DNA from 3 places in the Arthrobacter sp. UYCu712 genome. Region 1 is predicted to be linked to each of the others. Evidence: riboswitches for the same ligand, from Rfam matches in the RefSeq annotation. Region 1 holds a riboswitch; each other region holds the start of a gene.
What was found. A riboswitch is a leader RNA that binds a small molecule or an ion and turns the genes downstream of it on or off. The one in region 1 is predicted to bind cyclic di-AMP.
Positions count from the first base shown of each region.

Region 1 (6,456 bases):
CCCGGATGATCGGACCCGCAGTGGCCGGTATCCTCACCGTTGCCGTCGGCCCGGGCTGGGTCTTCCTGATCAACACGGTCACCTTCCTGGCACTGCTGCTGAGCCTGTGGACGATTCCCACTGCCTCGCTCCGCCAGCTTCCCCGGGCGCCGGCCGGCAAGGGCCGCATCCGTGAGGGCCTGCGCTACGTGCGCTTCCGGCCCGACATCGTGGTAGTGCTGGTCGCGGTGTCGATCGTGGGAACCCTGGGACTGAACTTCGTCCTGTTCATCGCCGCCATGGTCGGCACCGAATTCGGTCTGGACGCCGGCGCCTTCGGACTGATGAATTCCATCATGGCCATCGGCTCCGTCGCCGGGGCCCTGATCTCCGCCGGACGGAGCAAGCCCAGGCTGCGGATCATTTTCGGGGCCGCCGGCGCATTCGGCATCACCTCGGGCATCGCCGCACTCGCCCCCAGCTACTTCTGGTTCGGGGTGGCGCTGGTGCCCGTGGGCCTCTTCGCGATCACCATGATGACCAGCGCCAACGGCTACGTCCAGACCACCACGGACCCCGTGATGCGCGGCCGGGTGATGGCCCTCTACATGGCGATCTTCATGGGCGGAACGCCGATCGGTGCCCCGCTGGTGGGCTGGGTGGCCAACGTCGCCGGTGCCCGCTGGTCGATGGGCGTCGCGGCAGCCTCGGGCGTCCTCGCCGCCGTCATCGGCCTCCTCTGGATCACCCGGGCCCAAAAGCTGCGGATCCGTTTCGACCGCAGGGCCCGCGGGCTGCACCATTTCCGGCTCGAATCCGGCCACGCCGCAGGCACTATCGCAGGCACAACCGCAGGCACTTACAGCGGCGCTTCCGGCGGCACTTCCGGCGGAGCCGGCAACGCAAACGGCGCCGCCCGGGACCAGAACCCGGACGACGCCGTCGAACGCTGAGACCCGACCGTCACGCCGGGCGCAGCGGAGCTACTTCTTGAGTTCGGCCACCACGAAGTCGATGCATTCGAGCAGCGCCGAGACGTCGTCGGGTTCGATCGCCACGAACGTCGCGATGCGAAGCTGGTTGCGCCCGAGCTTGCGGTACGGCTCGGTGTCCACAATGCCGTTGGCGCGGAGCACCTTGGCGATGGCCGCCGCGTCGATCGAGTCGTCGAAGTCGATTGTCGCGATCACATTCGAACGGTCCTCGGCCCGGGCTACGAACGGGGTGGCGTATTCGGAAGCTTCGGCCCATCGGTAGATCCGCCCTGCGGAGTCCGCGGTCCGGCCGGCGGCGAAATCCAGGCCGCCGTTGGCGTTCAGCCACTGCACCTGGGCGTCCAGGGTCACCAGGGTGGCCAGCGCCGGGGTGTTGTACGTCTGGTTGAGCCGGGAATTGTCGATCGCCGTCTGCAGGTCCAGGAAGTCCGGGATCCACCGGTCGCCGGCCTTGATGCCCGCCGCACGTTCCAGGGCGGCGGGGGAGAACAGGCCAAGCCACAGGCCGCCGTCGGAGGCGAAGTTCTTCTGCGGGGCAAAGTAGTACACGTCCGTTTCGGACACGTCGACGTCGAGCCCGCCGGCCGCGGAGGTGGCGTCAACCAGCACGAGCGAACCGTCGTCGGCGCCGGACACGCGCTGGACCGGGGCGGCGACGCCGGTTGAGGTCTCATTCTGGGGCCACGCATAGACATCGACGCCGGCCTCGGCGCGGGCGGCCGGGCGGGTGCCGGGCTCGGACTTGATGATGGACGAGTCGGCCAGGAACGGAGCCTTGTTGGTGGCCGAGGCGAACTTCGACCCAAACTCGCCGAAGGACAGGTGCTGGGCCTTGTTCTGCACCAGGCCAAAGCTGGCAATGTCCCAGAAGGCGGTGGAGCCACCGACGCCCAGAATGACCTCATAGCCCTCAGGAGCGCGGAAGAAGTCGCTGAGTCCGCTCCGGACCGAGCCCACGAGGTTCTTGACCGGCGCCTGGCGGTGGGAGGTTCCCAGCAGTGACGCGGAGGCGGCGAGGGCCTCCAGCTGTTCCGGACGGACTTTGGACGGTCCGGCGCCGAACCGGCCGTCCTTGGGCAGGAGGTTTGCGGGAATCGTGATGCTGGTGTCGCTCACAGTGGCTCCAATTTTCGGCTGGTACAAAGCGTGGCTTGGGAGGTGGCCCGGCAGGGTGGCTGCAACGGAGACTCCTTTTCATTCTGCCTGACTGCCGCGTGCGGGCGGGAAAAGAGTCCGTCATAGTCCGGTCATTGAGACAGCGGCGCCGGCCTGCGGGCACGGCCGGGATTTTTATCCGGAGTAATTCAAAATAGGCTAAGCTGTCTTGCGAACGTACGGCGGATCCCGCCGGGCACGCTGCCCCCGGCCGGCACACGGTAGCGTGGGCGCGGTACGGTGGGAAAGACGCAAGGACGGCGCTCGAGGAGCTGAGCTGAATGACGGATCTGATCGATACAACCGAGATGTATTTGCGGACCATCCTGGAACTTGAAGAAGAGAACATCGTCGCCCTCCGCGCCCGCATCGCCGAACGGCTGCGCCACTCCGGCCCCACCGTCTCGCAGACTGTCGGCCGGATGGAGCGCGACGGACTGGTGGTGGTTTCCGGTGACAGGCATCTTGAGCTGACCGAAACGGGCCGGAAGCGCGCCGTCGGGGTCATGCGGAAGCACCGGCTGGCCGAGCGGCTGCTGGCCGACGTCATCGGCCTCGACTGGGCCTACGTCCACGAGGAAGCCTGCCGCTGGGAGCACGTGATGAGCGAGCGCGTGGAGCGGCGGATCTTCGAGTTGCTCAACCACCCCACGGTCTCTCCGTATGGAAATCCGATCCCGGGGCTCGCTGAGCTGGGCGGCCTGCCGTCCCAGCCCTACGGCGTTGGCATCGTGAACCTGCTGGAGGCGATGGCCGGTTACGGCGCCGGTTCCCGCATCACGGTGAACCGGCTGGCCGAGCCCATCCAGGTGGAACCGGAACTGCTCGTCCAGCTCGACGAGGGTGGCATCCGTCCCGGCGCCCTCCTGTCCCTGGAGCGCGTCGGGGAGTACATTTCCGTCCGTGTTCCGGACATCGAGGGAGCCCTGGAACTGCCCCCCGAGGTTGCCGCCCACGTCTTTGTTACCGTCGGTTAACCTGCCCGTACTCACACCTCGTGGGAGGACCCATCAGTTGTGCACAGCCGAGATCACGGGATTATTACTGGGCGGCTTAATCGCCTATAGTTAATCAGCAGTACCGATACCAAAGCGTTATCTGATCCGAAGCCGAGCTCTGCCAGCGGATCAGTCGCAGAGTCACCTTCTGGCAGGGGCGGGGGAACCACTTCCGGCTGTTCAGCAGCCTTGGGGTGAAGTCCGTCAGCGGCAAGCACGCTCCACCGAGGGATTTTCCATTGGCTTCCTCTGTGCCTGAATGCTTGTTCACGGCGGACCGGGTCTTTGAACTCTCTGACCCGAATCCGACAGCTAACTTCGCAGGCTATCCAGAGAGGAACCGTTCTTGACCACCCAGACCACCAGGGGCCGCCGTCGTGCGACCGGCCCCGCTCCGGAGCCGCGCCCGGCCCTTGCCTTCACGGCAGAGCGCCCGCGTGACGCGCACCGCGATGAACGCCGGGACCGCCGGAGCCCGTTCCGCCAGGTAACGGACTTTGCCGCCGCCAGCGGTGTGGGGCAAAAGGCCGGCATTGCCCTGGCCGCCACGGGCCTGGTCCTGACGGTAACTGTTCCCGCCACCGGCCCGGTCATGGCCACCGACGCCGGCTCGAATAGCGCGGTTTCCGCGTCGGCGCAGCCGAACGTGACCGCCGAGTCTGCCGCCAAGATCGATTTCAGCCGCACCGCCGTGAGCACCAAGGGCGATCCGGACGGCAAGCTGAAGCAGCTGTTGAGCGCCCAGTCCGTCGGCAGCATCACACGCGCCGCGTCTTCCGGCAGCCTCGGCGCCCCCCTTGACCAGATGGTTACAGCCTCACCCTTCGGCTACCGTGTCAGTCCCATCACCGGCGGCTCGGGCGAGTTCCACCGCGGCCAGGACTACGCCGCGCAGTGCGGAACCGCAGTCCACGCGGCCGCCAGCGGCACCGTGACGTTCACCGGATGGCACCCCTTCGGCGGCGGAAACCGCGTCGTGATCGACCACGGCAACGGCCTGGAGACCACGTACAACCACTTGTCCTCCTCAAGCGTCCGCGTCGGCCAGCAGGTCACCCGTGGCGACGTTGTGGCCATGAGCGGGACCACCGGCGCCTCCACCGGCTGCCACTTGCACTTCGAAGTGATGGTCAACGGCGACGTCGTGGACCCCACAGGCTGGCTCTAAATAGCCGATGGATGACTCTCGCATTCTTATGACACGCCGTGATCTGAATGTGACATTGACTCCCAACTGCTGTACCGTATGAAGTACGCCAACTTCTCCGAAGTTGGCGCTCTTGAGTGGATTGCCTAGCTCTGCCACCGCTCAAGGTCCGTTCGCATCACATCGTCTGGCAGGGGCGGGGGAACCAATTTTGGCCTTCGAAAGAAGGCCTTGGGGTTAAGTCGCAAAAGCTTCCCAGGAAGCAGCGCGGCCGGGTGACTCCCATCCGAATCCGACAGCTCACCTCGCAGGCATTGGGAGAGGCTACTTTCGTGTCTTCACGCCACAATGCTGCGCTTCGCAGCGCTTGCGCGGCTCTTTCGAGCCCGCTGAAATCCATGACCCGTGCCGCCCTTGCCGGCGCCCGGACTGGATCTCACTCCGCCGACTCAATCTCAGCCGAGTCCGGCCCGCAGGCCAAGCACCTGCATGCAGTTCCCGCTTTTGGCGCGTCTTCGCAGTACACCCTTCGCTAAGTAACCCATTCGGGGCGATCCGGCGTACCCCCAAGATGCCGGAGCGTCCTCAGTTCGCGCCTGAAAAGTGCGATCCAAGGATCACGAAAGAGAGAACTTAATGACCACTCGTGCAAACACTGCACGGCACCGCGCCGAGGTCACCAAGACCAACTCGCTTGCTGTCATTGCCAAGGCTGTCGGCGACAACGCCGGAACCATGGGCCGCCAGGCCGCGGTTGTTGCTGCTGCTTCAGGCCTCGTCCTGACCAGCGGTATCGCGGCCAACGCTGCTGAGACCAACGTCCAGCGCGAATCCACTTCCGCTTCGGCCCTCGAAGTCCAGTCCGGCACCCCGGCAACGATTTCGGCTGCATCCACCATTGCCATCTCTTACGAGAAGCCGGCCGTTTCCACTTCACCGGCTCCGGTCGTCGCGAAGCCGCTCGTCAAGGTCCAGGACTCCAAGGCCGGCGCCACCGGCGCCCAGGCCGGCGCTTCGGTCGCCGCAACGGGATCGGCCGTTGCCAGCGGCAACGGTGCTGCCATCGCCGCCGCCGCCTATGCCCAGCTCGGCGTCGCACAGGACTGCACCGCCCTGGCCACGAACGCCCTGGCCGCCGCAGGCATCAACTTCCACGGCTGGCCGGCCGGCTACCTGTCCCTTGGCCGCACCGTGGGTGCCGCTGAGGCCCGCCCGGGCGACCTCGCGTACTACAAGAACGGCGGCGTCGGCATGGCCCACATCGCTGTCTACGTCGGCAACGGCATGGCCGTCCACGGCGGCTGGAACGGCGGAACCACCGCACTTTACAGCGTGAACGTCGGTTCCGGCCCGGTCTTCATCCGCGTCGGCGGCTAAGCATTTAGCCTCCAAAGCTTCAAAAATCGAGAGGACCCCCGCCCCTGTGGCGGGGGTCCTCTTGCGTCCCGGGCAGGGATCGTCCTGAAGACACGCATACCGCCGCGGATCAAAAATTCGGTGATCCGGCCCTTCGGTGTTTACTCTTGTGGTGTCGATCCATAGCCCGACCATGCAGAGGGCAGCCGGCCCTCGTGCCCCTGGCGGGTGCGGCCGTGAAGAGGTATGCGGATGCGCACTCTCGTTCTGAATGCTGGATATGAACCGCTCGCGGTAATCACCTTCCGCCGGGCGCTTGTTCTTGTGCTTACCGGAAAGGCCAGTGTGGTGGCCGAAGGCGACGATCCAGTCGTCGGGCCACAGGACATACTGGGGCGGCCGTCGGTGATCCTGCTGAACCGCTACATCCGGCCCCGGTACAACACGATGACGGCTGTCAGCCGCCGCGGTGTGCTGCGCCGGGACGGGCAGCGCTGCGCATACTGCGGCAAGGCAGCCCACACCATTGACCACGTCCAGCCCAAGTCCAGGGGCGGAGCCGATTCCTGGGAAAACCTCGTGGCGGCCTGCCTGCGCTGCAACAACGCCAAAGGGGACCACACTCCTGCGGAGATGGGCTGGAAGCTCAGCTTCGTCCCGGGACCGCCCAAGGGCACCACGTGGCAGATCAAGGAACTGGAAAAGCCGACGCCGGCCTGGGATCCTTTCCTCCTGCCGGAATCCGCAGCCTGACCCCACTGCCCGCCAGTACTGCCAGTCGCCGCGCTAGGCTGGGCCGGTGGACTTCGATGCTGTCATTCTCGCC
Region 1 covers NZ_JBEPOZ010000007.1:80,227-86,682, forward strand. Annotated here, with positions in the region: gene ABIB51_RS09225 (MFS transporter) at 1-932, shown strand, start outside; gene serC (phosphoserine transaminase) at 963-2,090, opposite strand; gene ABIB51_RS09235 (iron-dependent transcriptional repressor DtxR) at 2,411-3,106, shown strand; cyclic di-AMP (ydaO/yuaA leader) riboswitch at 3,257-3,469, shown strand; gene ABIB51_RS09240 (M23 family metallopeptidase) at 3,474-4,295, shown strand; cyclic di-AMP (ydaO/yuaA leader) riboswitch at 4,432-4,602, shown strand; gene ABIB51_RS09245 (NlpC/P60 family protein) at 4,911-5,651, shown strand; gene ABIB51_RS09250 (HNH endonuclease) at 5,883-6,383, shown strand; gene mobA (molybdenum cofactor guanylyltransferase) at 6,430-6,456, shown strand, end outside.

Region 2 (6,456 bases), on a different contig from region 1:
ATTGGATGACGGACGTCATCATCGGGTGGGTGCTGGGGCTGGCCTGGGTGGGGATCGTGATCTTGGCCCACAGGCTCTTCCACGTGCTGCGGCACCGGGAACAAACAGGTCCCGCGCCCACCTTTGACCACCCCGCCCACCTCGGTGAGGGCGCCGCGGCGGCCGGCAGCGACCGCTCCGTGGGCGGCCGCACCGCCGAGAAGGACGACGCCGATACGCCCGGGCCCTCGGGAAAGTCATCCTCCGCCGGGTGATAGTTTTGACCCATGCGCACTCTCGTTGTGGACCACCCGCTGGTCGCCCATAAGCTCACCGTTCTGCGGGACAAGAACACCCCGTCCCCGGTCTTCCGCCAGCTCACCGAGGAGCTCGTGACGCTCCTGGCGTATGAGGCCACCCGTGAGGTCCGCACCGAGCCCGTGACCATCGAAACGCCGGTCAGCACCACCATCGGCACCGCCTTCACCAAGCCCACCCCGCTGGTGGTCCCGATCCTCCGCGCCGGCCTCGGCATGCTCGAAGGCATGACCAAGCTGGTCCCCACCGCCGAGGTCGGTTTCCTGGGTATGGCCCGGGACGAGGAAACCCTGGACATCATCACCTACGCCGAGCGTCTCCCCGAGGACCTCACGGACCGCCAGATCTTCGTTCTGGACCCCATGCTGGCCACCGGCGGCACGTTGCGCGAGGCCATCAAGTTCCTCTTCAAGCGCGGCGCCTCCGATGTCACCTGCATCTGCCTGCTCGCCGCCCCCGAAGGCCTCGCCAAGCTGGAGGAGGAGCTCGCGGACGCCAACGTGACTATCGTGCTCGCCTCGATCGACGAGAAGCTCAACGAGAAGTCCTACATCGTGCCCGGCCTGGGCGACGCCGGCGACCGCCTCTACGGAATCGCCGGCTAGGCAGCAGCCGCAGGGGTCCCGCGGGCGCCCCGCCTGCAAGCTGCGCCTGCAGTCCCCTTCCGGAATGCGATGGCCCGCGCTAGCCTGTGGGCCATGGACTGGAAGCTTGAACTTGTGTTTGTCCCCGTGTCCGATGTGGACCGCGCCAAGGACTTCTACGTCAACAAGGTCGGCTTCAACGCCGACTACGACGAACGTCCCATGGACGGCATCCGCTTCGTCCAGCTGACGCCGCCGGGCTCCGGCTGCTCGATCGCCATCGGCGAGGGGCTCAACGACGCTCCGCCGGGCACCGCTCCCAGCCTGCAGCTCGTGGTCAGCGACATCCGGTCCGCGCACAAGAAGCTCAAGGACAACGGCGTGGACGTCAGCGACGTCGATGTCCAGGACTGGGGTCACTTCGTCTATTTTGCGGATCCCGACGGCAACAAATGGGCGGTGCAGTACATTCCGAACCGGCCCACCAGCTAGCCGCACACACGAAAGCCCCGAACCGCAGGGTTCGGGGCTTTCGTACTGATGCGGGTACGTCCGGGACGGGCCGCCGGCTTAGTACCAGTTGTGGGCCAAGTGGAAGTTCAGGGCGCCACAGGGCGAGCCGTAGCGCTGCTTGACGTAGTTCAGTCCCCAGTTGATCTGGGTCTCATAGTTCGTCCGGTAGTCAGCGCCCGCGCTGGCCATCTTTTCGGCCGGCAGGGACTGGACCACACCGTAGGCACCGCTGCTCTTGTTCGTGGCGGTGGTCTTCCAGTCCGATTCTTTGGTCCAGAGCTTCTGCAGGCACTGCATCTGGCCGGACGCCCAGCCGTAGGATCCCAGCTGGGAGGCGGCGTAGGCCTGCGCCCCGGCGGGATCATCGACGGGCTTCGCCGGTTCCGGTGCGGGTGCGGGTGCGGCGGCCGGAGCAGGAACAGGTTCCGGAGCGGGTGCCGGAGCGGGTGCCGGCGCGGGGGCCGGTGCTGGGGCGGGTGCAGGGGCCTCGGCCGGCTCCACTTCGGCGGACTGCGCCTGGACGCTGGCGCCGGGAGGCGCAGTGGTCTGGGAGTCGACGCGGACCTGTTCGAAGTTCAGCTGGGTCAGCGGATCGGCCGTGGTGGCGGAAGTGCTGGAACTGATGGCAGCAGAGGGCCGGTTGGCCGGCTCGGCGGCGTACCCGGCAGCGCCGACTCCGACGAGGACCGCGCAGGCCGTGGCGACCACGGCGGCGCGGCGGCCGGTTGAACCGAGGCCCGCGGCAAACCGGGACAGGGCCGACGTCGGCGTGGCTGACTCGGCACGGTGGCGTGAACGAGTTGAGCGGGATGTGCCTGAAGCGCCTTCTGGGCGCGTTTGTACCTTGAAGTCAGTCATGATGCCTCTCAAACGCCTGCGGAGTTAGCTGTCGGGTTCGGATGAGAAATCCGGCCGCACGGATGATCGCGTGTCGGCTTAACCCCAAGGGCGCATGGATGCAGAATGCCCGGGAACTCTGGGTCCCCCGCCTCTGCCTGGTCCAGCGATCCGGGAAGCGGCAGAGTTTGGCGTCCATCCGGATATGCGGCGCCAGTGGTGGCCGCACCCTAAAGACGGTACAGGAGTTTCATGATGGAGTCACATTTTGGTAACGGAGATCACTGCAGACGGAGTGTCGCCTTGCGCCGCCAGGCCGCAACCACCGACTCGCGAACGGCGGCCAGGGCCCCGTGGGCTACAGGGCCACGCGGGCTACGTGGCCGGCAGGCCGGCGGGAAGACGGAGGGCGAACTCCGTACGGCCGGGCCGCGACGTGACATCAACGGTGCCGCCGTGGGCTTCCATGATCGACTGGACGATCGACAAGCCGAGCCCGCTGGTCCCTTCGGCGGTGGGCGCCGGGGCCAGCGCCGGCGCGCCGTAGCTGCCGGGCGGCGCGGAACGGGTGGCTGCCGCCGTCGTGGCCGCCGGGTTCTTCCGCGCGGCGTCCGCACGGGCGAAGCGGGAAAAGGCGTGGTTCATGAAGTCGGGGGCAATTCCGTCGCCGTTGTCCGTCACCGTGACCACCGCGCTGCCATCGGCCGAACGCGTCACTCCGGTGACCACCGTGGTCCCGGGAGCGGTGTGCTTGCGAGCGTTGGACAGCAGGTTGGCCAGCACCTGGTGCAGCTGGGTCGGGTCGCCGCGGACCACCACCGGTTCCTCCGGGAGTTTCAGCCGCCAGATGTGGTCGGGGGCCATGACCTTCTCATCGCTGACCGTCTCGATCGCCAGCTGGGTGAGGTCCACCTCGCCGAGCTTGAGCGGCTGCCGTTCGTCGAGCCGGGCCAGCAGGAGCAGATCCTCCACCAGGGTGGTCATCCGCTGGGACTGGCTTTGCACCCGTGCCAGGGACTTCTCGCCATCCGGGGTGAAGTGCTCGGTCATCTTCATCAGCTCGGTGTAGCCGCGGATGGCGGTCAGCGGGGTCCGCAGCTCGTGCGAGGCGTCGGCAACAAACTGGCGCACCTTCATTTCGCTGAGCTGCCGCGCCTCGAGCGCGTTGGAGACGTTGTCCAGCATCTGGTTCAGCGCGTAGCCCACGCTGCCGACCTCCGTGCCGGGATGGGCGGCCGACGCCGGAACCCGCACCGCGAGTGCCACCTCGCCGGCGTCGAGGGGGAGGCGGGAGACCTTCGTGGCCACCTCCGACAACTGTTCGAGCGGCTTCATGGTGCGGCGGATGAGTACCGTGCCGGCGAGGCCGATAAGGACGAGTCCGCCGGCGGACACCACCACCATGGTCCAGACCAGCGAAGACTGCGTGTTCTGCTTTTCCGCTAGGGGAAGCCCGGTAACGATCACATCACCCTGGGGGGATTGCGCGGCGTTGAGCCGGTAGTCCCCGGAGGAGAGCGTGCGGTCAACGGGGATGCCGTCGGGCGTGACGGCGACGAGGACCTGTGCGTCCTCGGGCGAGAGGCTCTTCCGGGTGGCGTCCGCGGCAAGGACGCCGGCGCTGCTGACGGCACCGTCCACGATCCGTGCGTTGAGGGTGCCGATGCTCTGGCCCCGGGCCTCCAGCGGGTCCTGGCGCCCGCCGGCATTGCCGGGCGTGGGCCGGCCGCCGAAATCGCGGGCCCGGTCCGAAGCCTGCTTCAGCTGGGTGTCGAGCTGCCGGGTGAGGAACACGTCCATGGAGGCGTAGCTGAACAGCCCGATGGCGCCGCAGATGGCCACCAGGAGCGCCATGGCAACGAGGACCAGCCGGGTCCGCAGGTGCCAGGTGGACGGGTCGCGCCAGTTGCGCCGGGGCAGGTGGGTCTTGCCGGAGAAGGCGGGCACGGGGTTACTCCGCGGGCTTCAGGACGTACCCGGCGCCGCGCACGGTATGGATCATCGGCGGGTGGTTGGCCTCGATCTTCTTGCGGAGATAGGAAATGTACAGTTCGACGATGTTCGCCTGACCGCCGAAGTCGTAGTCCCAGACCCGGTCCAGGATCTGGGCCTTGCTGATGACGCGTTTCGGGTTCTCCATGAGGTAGCGCAGCAGTTCGAACTGTGTGGCCGTGAGGTGCAGTTCCTCGCCGGCCCGGGTGACTTCGCGGGTGTCGACGTTGAGTACTAGGTCACCGACCACGAGTTCCGCGGTATCCATGGCGGCGACGCCGGAACGCTGCACCAGCCGGTGCAGGCGCAGGAGGACCTCCTCCATGCTGAACGGCTTGGTGACGTAGTCGTCCCCGCCGGCCGCGAGGCCGATGATCCGGTCGTGGACGTCGTCCTTCGCCGTCAGGAACAGGGCGGGGATCTCCGGTGCGAAGGCGCGGATCCTGCCCAGCAGTTCGACGCCGTCGAAGCCGGGAAGCATGACGTCCAGCACCAGCACGTCGGGGCGGAAGTCCTTGGCGAGCTTGACCGCTTCGGGGCCGTCGGCCGCGACGGCAACAGACCAGCCGGCAATCCGCAGCCCCATGCTCATGAGCTCGGACAAGCTGGGTTCGTCATCCACCACCAAGGCCCGGATGGGCGATCCGTCCGGGTGGGTGAGGTGGGGAAGGTTGTTTGTCATGGAGTGCGAGGTGGCCATGGGACAACTCTCCGTTCTACCGGTTAGGCGGGGCTTTGGGGATCCTATGCGGCACCTGTGAATCCCAGCCTAGCGAGCTAGATGAATCCGCGGGGCGGCGTCCGGGCCGTTCCGCCGGGAAATTCGGCTCCCGGGGATATGACCACTCTGTGGACGGTGGACTTGGCGAGATAGCTAGGCGAGGGTTTCGCCATTCTGCCCTGCGGTGAATGATTTTTGCCGACAGGGCCATCGGATCGAAGAATATTCGGCAAAACTCCAAGACTGACCTGTCGGTCGGAAAAACATCTGTTATTTCAACGGCCCGGCAGAATTGTGATTTAGGCAACAAACTCGCATCTTGTCTCACCATGCGGACGTGGCGACCCTTTGTTACTTGCAAGTTTTCATTGTTACGTTGCACACTTCAATTGTGAACAAGAACTCAACAGCACCTGCAGCCGCAGCTTCCTGGATCAGCCCACCCGCTGATACCAAGATGCGCTGTTGCCGAATGCACGCCTAACTTATACACCCCAAAAGTTTTTAGGCATTCGCCCCAGCCCAGTGTCGGGCGCCCCTCCCCAGAACTCATTGCGGGGAAAGTAGCATTCGAGCCGCGATGACGGCCATTCACATTGAGGTAAGCATTCATGTCAGTTGCATCCGGATACGTCCACATCTCCGTCCGTAACGCCAGCAAGGCCGGCCAGGCCTCCGGCATCCGCCAGGGATTCGGCGGCCGCCCGTCGTTCGCCCCCGCCGCGCCCAGCAACAGCTTCCCGGCCCCGGGTTATGCAGCGCAGGGCTACAACCCCAATTCCTATGGCCAGCTCCGCGCGGTTCCGCCGGCCCCGGCCACGGCGCCCACCCCCGTGATTGCACCGGGCAACGGCAGCCCGGTCCGTCCCGTCCCGAGCGACAACGTCGCCCGCGGCTTCGTGCTCTACATGGGCATCGATGAGGAAACCGCAGCAGCTGCCGGGACCTCCATCGCGAAGCTGGCACAGGAGATCCGGGCCTATGCCCAGTCGCTCGTCTCCGGCGCGGAGAGCTACGCCGCCGTCGCCGTCGCGCCGGCCAGCGCCCCCGGTTCCGCACTCGACGTCGTCCGTTCCACCTTCGGTGACCCCACCGTGGGCGCCCGGCAGCGTGCCGAGACGGCCCGCCAGCAGCCGCAGGACCCGCGCCCCTCCGGCGTTCTCATCGACCTTGCCCGCCGTGAAGTCGCCCTCGACGGCGAATCCTTGAACCTGACCTTCAAGGAATTCGAGCTCCTCAACTACCTTGTGGAGAACGGCACCCGCACCGTCGGCCGCGACGAACTCCTCGAAGGACTGTGGCGCAACGCCGAAGAAGTGCCGAACGAGCGCACCATCGACGTCCACATCCGCCGGCTGCGCTCCAAGCTGGGCCGGCTCGCCAACACCGTGCGTACCGTCCGCGGCCAGGGTTACCGGTTCTACGAGCACCCCGAAGTCGTAGTCTGGGCCGCTCCGGAATACTCGATCTAGCCTTCGCTCCACGCAAAGCGCCCGTTCCCAGTTTGGGGGC
Region 2 covers NZ_JBEPOZ010000019.1:9,654-16,109, forward strand. Annotated here, with positions in the region: gene ABIB51_RS16640 (phosphatase PAP2 family protein) at 1-254, shown strand, start outside; gene upp (uracil phosphoribosyltransferase) at 267-902, shown strand; gene ABIB51_RS16650 (VOC family protein) at 996-1,373, shown strand; gene ABIB51_RS16655 (aggregation-promoting factor C-terminal-like domain-containing protein) at 1,452-2,252, opposite strand; cyclic di-AMP (ydaO/yuaA leader) riboswitch at 2,251-2,410, opposite strand; gene ABIB51_RS16660 (HAMP domain-containing sensor histidine kinase) at 2,607-4,085, opposite strand; gene ABIB51_RS16665 (response regulator transcription factor) at 4,183-4,923, opposite strand; gene ABIB51_RS16670 (winged helix-turn-helix domain-containing protein) at 5,556-6,416, shown strand.
Region 2: another riboswitch for cyclic di-AMP. It lies ahead of ABIB51_RS16655 (aggregation-promoting factor C-terminal-like domain-containing protein); the one in region 1 lies ahead of ABIB51_RS09240 (M23 family metallopeptidase).

Region 3 (6,456 bases), on a different contig from region 1:
TGGCTGCTTCTGCGCCGCTGGCCGTCGGGGCCGCTGCCGGTGCTGCTGCGGCGGGGGCTACCGCCGGTGCCGCGGCGGGTGCGGCCGCGGCAGGGGCCACTGCAGCAGGGGCTGCGTCGGAAGCGGCTGCCGCTGCTTCAGCGTCCGCGTTGGGTGCGACGGCGGCGTCGGTGGCCGGAGCGGTCTGCGTCGGAGACGGAGCCGGAGTGGTGGTTGCAGGTTTGGCGGCTGAGGTGGCCGATTTTGCCGGTGCCGCGGAGGCTGGCGCCGATGCCTTGCCCGTGACTGGCGGGCCTGCCGAACCGTCCGTTGCGGGAGCGATGCTGCACCCGGTCAGGGCGAGCGCGCCCATAGTGAGCGTGATGGATATTTTCTTGAACAAGAGACCCCTCCGGGCTTAGGACTGACGCACACGACGGCCTTCACTGAGGCGTTGACGAGTGCTCGAAGCTTCGTTCGGCCCCCTGCACTGGGCGGGAGCAAGCAGGCGCCAACCGGCGCATCGGTGCCCGGCTGGCGGGCATCCGGGGCCCTGCATTCGGGCCTGACCATGAAGGCCAGCCGCCAACGTTACCGGACCGTGACCTTGTCACCAAATGGCCGATCGCGGAATCGGCCGGTAGCCGGGGCCGCAGCGGAGGCGGATTGGACGGCTCGTTTGACTGTGAAACGGAGCCCGGTGTTGGGCCTGATTGGCCTAGGGGACCGGCCGCAGGAGTGGCCGGATGAATTTGTAGCCTGTCGCAACGGACAGCTCATCGGAGAGCAATAACTCAGATTTCTTACCGCAAATCGAGGCACTAACGAGGCAGGGAGGTTGCTGCCCGGCGGGGCGGTCCATTATCAGGCCGCCAGTGGTTGGTGGGCGCGCACCCGTTTGAGCGTTTTGGCGTGGTGTCGCTGTATCCGTCGGTGGTGGCGGGCGTCCGGGGTCAGGGCGTCCCGGCCCGGGGTGTCATCGAATGACGTGCCGGGTAGTGGTGGGGCGGTGGAGTGGTAGGTGTGGCCGGTGGGGGTGGTGAGTTCGATGGTGTGTCTGTATTTTTGGGTGCCGGCCGGTCCGGGGCGTGGGGTGGCGGTCCAGCCGGGGGTTTCTTTGGTGTGGTTGCAGGCTTCGCAGAGTCCGGCGCCGTTGGTGTGGGTGGTGGGTCCGCCGTGGTGCCAGGGGATGATGTGGTCGTGGTGGCGGATGGGGGCGTCGCAGTAGGGGGTGCGGCAGGTGTCGTCGCGGGCCTGCAGGAAGCGGCGGAGCCCGGCGGGGAAGAGCCGGGCGCGGGAGTCCATCGCGGTGAGGTCCCCGGTGCCGGGGGCGGTGTAGAGCCGCCGGACCCAGACGGACAGGGGGTTCTCGGCTGCCTGGTTCTCGCCTCCTTTGAGGAGTTGGCGGGCCCAGCCGGCGGGGACGGTGCCGTAGCCGGGGAGCCGGGCGGGTTCACTGTCGCCCTGGAGCAGGGTCCGGTCGGTCATGACGAGCTGGATTTCGATCCCGGCGATCCCGTGCGGGGTGCCGGTGAGCCGTTCGATCAGGGTGTCGGCCATGAGCTGGCCGCGGCCTCGTGGGTCGCCGGCGGCGCGGGCGGTGTCGGCGTGCCGGGTGAGGGCGGCGTAGGCGGCGACGCCTTGTGCGACGGGGAGCAGGGCGGTGAGGTAGGTCATGGTGTCGGGGGCGGGCCGGAGGCTGACGTGCCGGTCGGTCCCTGCGTGGCTGGCCCGTTCGGTGACGGTGCGGGGGTCCCGCCGGTACGCGGCGGCGCGGGCCGCGGCGACCAGGGCACGGTCGCCCGCGCCGGTGAACGTGCCGGTGTCGGCGGCGAGTTCGGCATCCACGGCGGACCGGTCCGCCGCGGTCAGGCAGGCCGTTTCGCGCACGAGCAGGGTGGCACGCCATTCGTTGAGCTGGCCGGTGTCCAGTGCGGTGAGGGTGTGGGGCATTTCGGTGACCAGCGCCTTCGCCAGGCCCAGGAGCCGTCCGCCGCGGGCCGGGGATTCGCGCCGGGCCAGGGCGATCTGCGCGGCGACCCCGGTCCCGCACTCGGCCGCGGGCATCCCGGCGGCGGCCTGTCCACGACGCTGGGCGGTGTCGAAGGCGGCCGTGGACCGGGCCTGCAGCGCGGTCGCGGCGGACTTCAGGTCCTCGAGGTCCCGGACCTGGTCGATCAGCCCGGCCCCGCCGTCGAAGTCGGACGGGGCACAGCAAACGGTGGCGAGCAGCCGGACAACATCCCGGACCGTCGCTCCGCCTCCAGCTCCGCCGCGTTCTGCCGGACCCATTTCGGGCTCCCGATTGCCGTCCATAAATCCAGTCTCCCAGCGACCTGTGACATTAAAGCGACCTGTGACATTAATTGGCGCCGGGTTGGACACCAGGGGGCACGCCTTCTGCGCAAGGGGAATGCCGCCCACAACAATGCGAAACAATGGTCAGATGAGAGATGCCGGCGAATTTATCGATCTCGCGCTGCAGCGGGAAGGGTCCTGGCCGCGGGCGGACGAATTTCGGGCCCGGTTGGGTGGCGATCCGCGCGTCGGCGATCTGCGCTTCTACGGGACGTCGGTCGGCGCGGTGCGGGGGACTATCCGCGACGCGCTGGTCCGCCACCGCGGGTTAAATCATGACGACGTCACCGCGTTGAGCTCCGAGCTGTGGTCGGTGCCGGTCTTCGAGCGCCGCCTCGCGGCAGTGGTGCTCCTGCAGTCCAAAATCCGTGTGCTGGACAACGCGGACCTGACCCGGATCGAAGGCTTCCTGCGGACTGCGCAACTTCGCGAACTGGCTGATCCGCTGGCCATCGACGTCGTCGGTCCGCTGATCGCGGGTCTGGACACCGTCGGCAGGGTCCGGGCTGACAGCGTGCTGGACCGCTGGACCCGGGAGCAGGACGTCTGGTTGCGGCGCGCGGCCCTGCTGTCACCGCTCCGCGAGCTCCGGGCCGGTGGGGGAGACTGGGGTAGATTCGTCCGGCACGCCAACCTGGCGCTGTCCCGGCCGCGGGAGCATGACGATCAAGCCGCCGACGGCGGGCTGCTCAGGGAGGCTGTCGGCGTCGTGCTCGAAGACGTGGCGAAAAACCGGCCCGAGCTGGAATTCACAGCTACCGGGACGTGAGGGAGGGCCCGGCTCCGTGGTCCGTCCGTCGCTCCACCACGGCGTAGGCCTTGCCGTCCAGGAATTGCCAGTCGGTAACCACCATGAAGCCAAGGGCATCGACGCGGTCGTTCAGGACATGGACGTCAAAACCGCCGTCGCGGGGCTCGGCGTCCCACGTCGAGATGTGGACTTCGTTGCCTTCGAGAATCAGCAGCTCCGTGTTGACGTCAAAATCCTCCTGAGGCTGGCTACTCAGCTGGCAGATGGCGACACAGCGGCTGTTCATTTCGGGCCTCCGCTTCGGGGATCGCTGATGGCATCATCCTATGCCTGGGCCCACCGATCCCACGGGAAAAAGCCCCTCGGCACACCCCGACCCGTTACCTCAATGTGACATTTTGTGATCATCCCGTTACCGTTGTTAGGTGCCTGTTGTCTCCGATACGGGCGCTCCCCAGCCGATTGCCTAACTCTGCCGCGGCCCGGGGATAACTCGCACCAACATCCGGCAGAGACGGGGAAACCACTTTTTGACCAGCTGATCATGCCAGTCTTGGGGTGAAGCCGCACGGCCCGCCACGCGGGCCCAGAGTGCGGCCGGGTGCCTCCCATCCGAATCCGACAGCTCACCTCGCAGGCATTGGGAGAGGCTACATTCATGTCTTCAAGCAATACTTTCGCGCGCCATCGTGGCACCACCCCCGCCGGTCGGCGTACGGCAATTTCCTCCGCCTTTGCAGGCAAGGCCGGCACCATCGGCCGCCAGGCTGCGGTAATCGCCGCAGCATCGGGCCTGGTTCTCAGCAGCGCCATGGCCGCCAACGCAGCCGAAGCACCGGTCGAGCGCGACTCCGCCCCGGCGTCGTCCGTCGATGTCAAGGACCAGGTCTCCGCACCGGTCAGCGCGGATTCCTCCGTTCAGATCACCTTTGAGCGTCCGGCCGTCGTGTCCACTCCGGCGCCCGTCGTCGAGCAGCCCAAGCCGGTCGCGGCAGCTCCGGCTGCCGCCCCTGCCGCGGCGAAGCCCACGGTCCAGGTCCAGGCTGCTGCCCCCGCACCGGCAGCTGCCCCCGCAGCCGGCGGAATCAACGCCACGCTGCTGGCCGCCGCTTACGGCCAGGTCGGCATCACCCAGGACTGCACCGCCATGGTGGAGAAGGCCCTCGGCGCAGCCGGTATCCCGGTCGGCGACATCGGCCCGGCGGCGTTCCTGAAGTACGGCAAGGTTGTTTCCACTCCGGAGCCTGGCGACATCATCGTCCAGTCCGGCCACGTTGCCATCTACGCGGGCAACGGACAGGCCGTCAGCGGCGGCATGAACGGTGTCAACGCCACGATGGCCCACCCGCTGTCATGGCTGACCGCCACCGGCGGCGTGACCTTCGTCCGCGCCGGAGTCTAACCCGCTCAGCGGCGAAAGAGGCCGGTGATCAGTTGCCTTGGGGGCATCGGATCACCGGCCTCTTATATGCCCGGCTCCACTGTGCCCGGCGCCATGCTTAACCTGCGTTGCGCGGGGCGAACATGATGACCGCCACACCGACCAGGCAGATCACCGCCCCCGCGATGTCCCAGCGGTCGGGCCGGAAGCCATCGAAAACCATTCCCCAGGCCAGGGATCCCGCGACGAACACGCCTCCGTATGCGGCAAGGATCCGGCCGAAGTGCGCGTCAGGCTGGAGCGTCGCCGCGAAACCGTAGATTCCGAGTGCCAGCACGCCGAGCCCGGCCCACCACCAGTCCTTGCCTTCACGCACCGACTGCCACACCAGCCAGGCGCCGCCGATCTCCGCCGCGGCGGCCAATACGAACAACACGATGGTTTTTGCGATAGTCACCGGCTCATCATCGCAGGACGACGGTCAGCTATACCGCGTTGCCTTGCCCAAGCCGTTGCCAGACGCAGGACGCGGTACACGATGCCGACCGCGAACATCAGCATCCCGGCGATCACGGACTCCGGCGGCAGCGTGGCCACCTGGACCACACACGCCGCGGCGCCGGTGAGCTGCAGGGCCCCCGGGTAGCGGCGGTTTTGACCGGTCTGGGTGTATGCGGACACGTTCGCCACGAGGTAATAGATGAGGACGCCGAAGGACGAAAAGCCGATCGCACCGCGCAGATCGGCGAAGCCGACAATCACGCAGATGACCGCGGCCAGGACCGGTTCGGCGCGGTGCGGGACGTGGAAGCGGGGATGGACGGCAGCCCGCTATCAGGGCAAGCAACGCGCCCAACGACGCCAGTGCCGTGCCGGCCCGCACGACCGGCGAAGCCCAGTCCCAGGAACCGGCGGCCACGGCGGCGGCAAGTGGCGCCGGGGTGCGGGCGATGCCCTCGGCGCCGAGGACCGGGAGGATGCTGAGAGCGATGACCGCCGGCCACTCGCCGAGCCGCTCCCGCCCGTAGACATAGGTCCCGCCGGGCATCGGGTATTCGGCCGCCAGCTGGGCTGACGCCGTCGCATTGCAGTACGCGACGACGGCGGCGAGCAGCAGTCCGATCAAGAGTCCGGACCCGGCCGCCTGGGCGGCGGGAGTGAAGGCGGCGAACACCCCGGCGCCGATCATCGACCCGAGGCCGATGGCCACCGCATCAACAGTGTTAAGCCTGCGGGCCAGGCGGGGATGCGAGCTCAACGCTGGACGCCTTCCGGGAGTGCCCGCTTACGCCTCGTAGCGCAGCAGCACCACTCCGTTGCCGAAGGACCGGGTTTCGGCGAGGCGCAGCTGGGCCGTGGCGTCGGTGGGCTGGAACAGGGGTTTGCCGCGGCCGATCAGGACCGGATGCACGTAGATCCTGTACTCATCGATCAGGCCGAGCCCGCGGAAGGACGCGGCCAGGTCCGCGCCGCCGAGCGCCAGGTCACCGCCGGGCTGCGCCTTGAGGGCCATCACTTCGTCGACGTCGACGGTGCGCGCCACCGTGGTGTTCCAGCCGGCCGATTGCAGCGTGGTCGAGTACACGACCTTCGGCATTTCGCGCCAGATGCGGGCGAATTCGCTCAGCGGGCCGCTGTTTGCGGGGTCGCTGTCCGCTGTCGGCCAGAAATCGGCCATCAGCTCGTAGGAGACCCGGCCATCCAGGAACCCACCCATCGTGCGTAGCTCGTCATTGAAATGCTGGTGCAGTTCCTCGTCGACCATGTGCCAGCTGATGTCCCGGCCCGGCCCCTCCATGTACCAGTCCAAGGAAACCTGCATCATCAGGATGATTTTTCGCATTCCGGACTCCTCCCTCTCTACGGACCCAGCGTACGGGCTGTGGGAGGATGATCGAAGAGTCACAGCTTGCGCTTCGGCCCTGGCTGGAGAACAATTCAGGGAATCTAAAGTTCAATGTGGTTTTTGCTTTCGGAGGGAACGCAT
Region 3 covers NZ_JBEPOZ010000021.1:66,680-73,135, reverse strand. Annotated here, with positions in the region: gene ABIB51_RS17825 (glycoside hydrolase family 16 protein) at 1-382, opposite strand, end outside; gene ABIB51_RS17820 (HNH endonuclease) at 844-2,295, opposite strand; gene ABIB51_RS17815 (DNA alkylation repair protein) at 2,426-3,106, shown strand; gene ABIB51_RS17810 (hypothetical protein) at 3,093-3,374, opposite strand; cyclic di-AMP (ydaO/yuaA leader) riboswitch at 3,575-3,742, shown strand; gene ABIB51_RS17805 (hypothetical protein) at 3,747-4,490, shown strand; gene ABIB51_RS17800 (YnfA family protein) at 4,588-4,926, opposite strand; partial or broken gene ABIB51_RS17795 (amino acid permease) at 4,923-5,727, opposite strand; gene ABIB51_RS17790 (dihydrofolate reductase family protein) at 5,755-6,312, opposite strand.
Region 3: another riboswitch for cyclic di-AMP. It lies ahead of ABIB51_RS17805 (hypothetical protein); the one in region 1 lies ahead of ABIB51_RS09240 (M23 family metallopeptidase).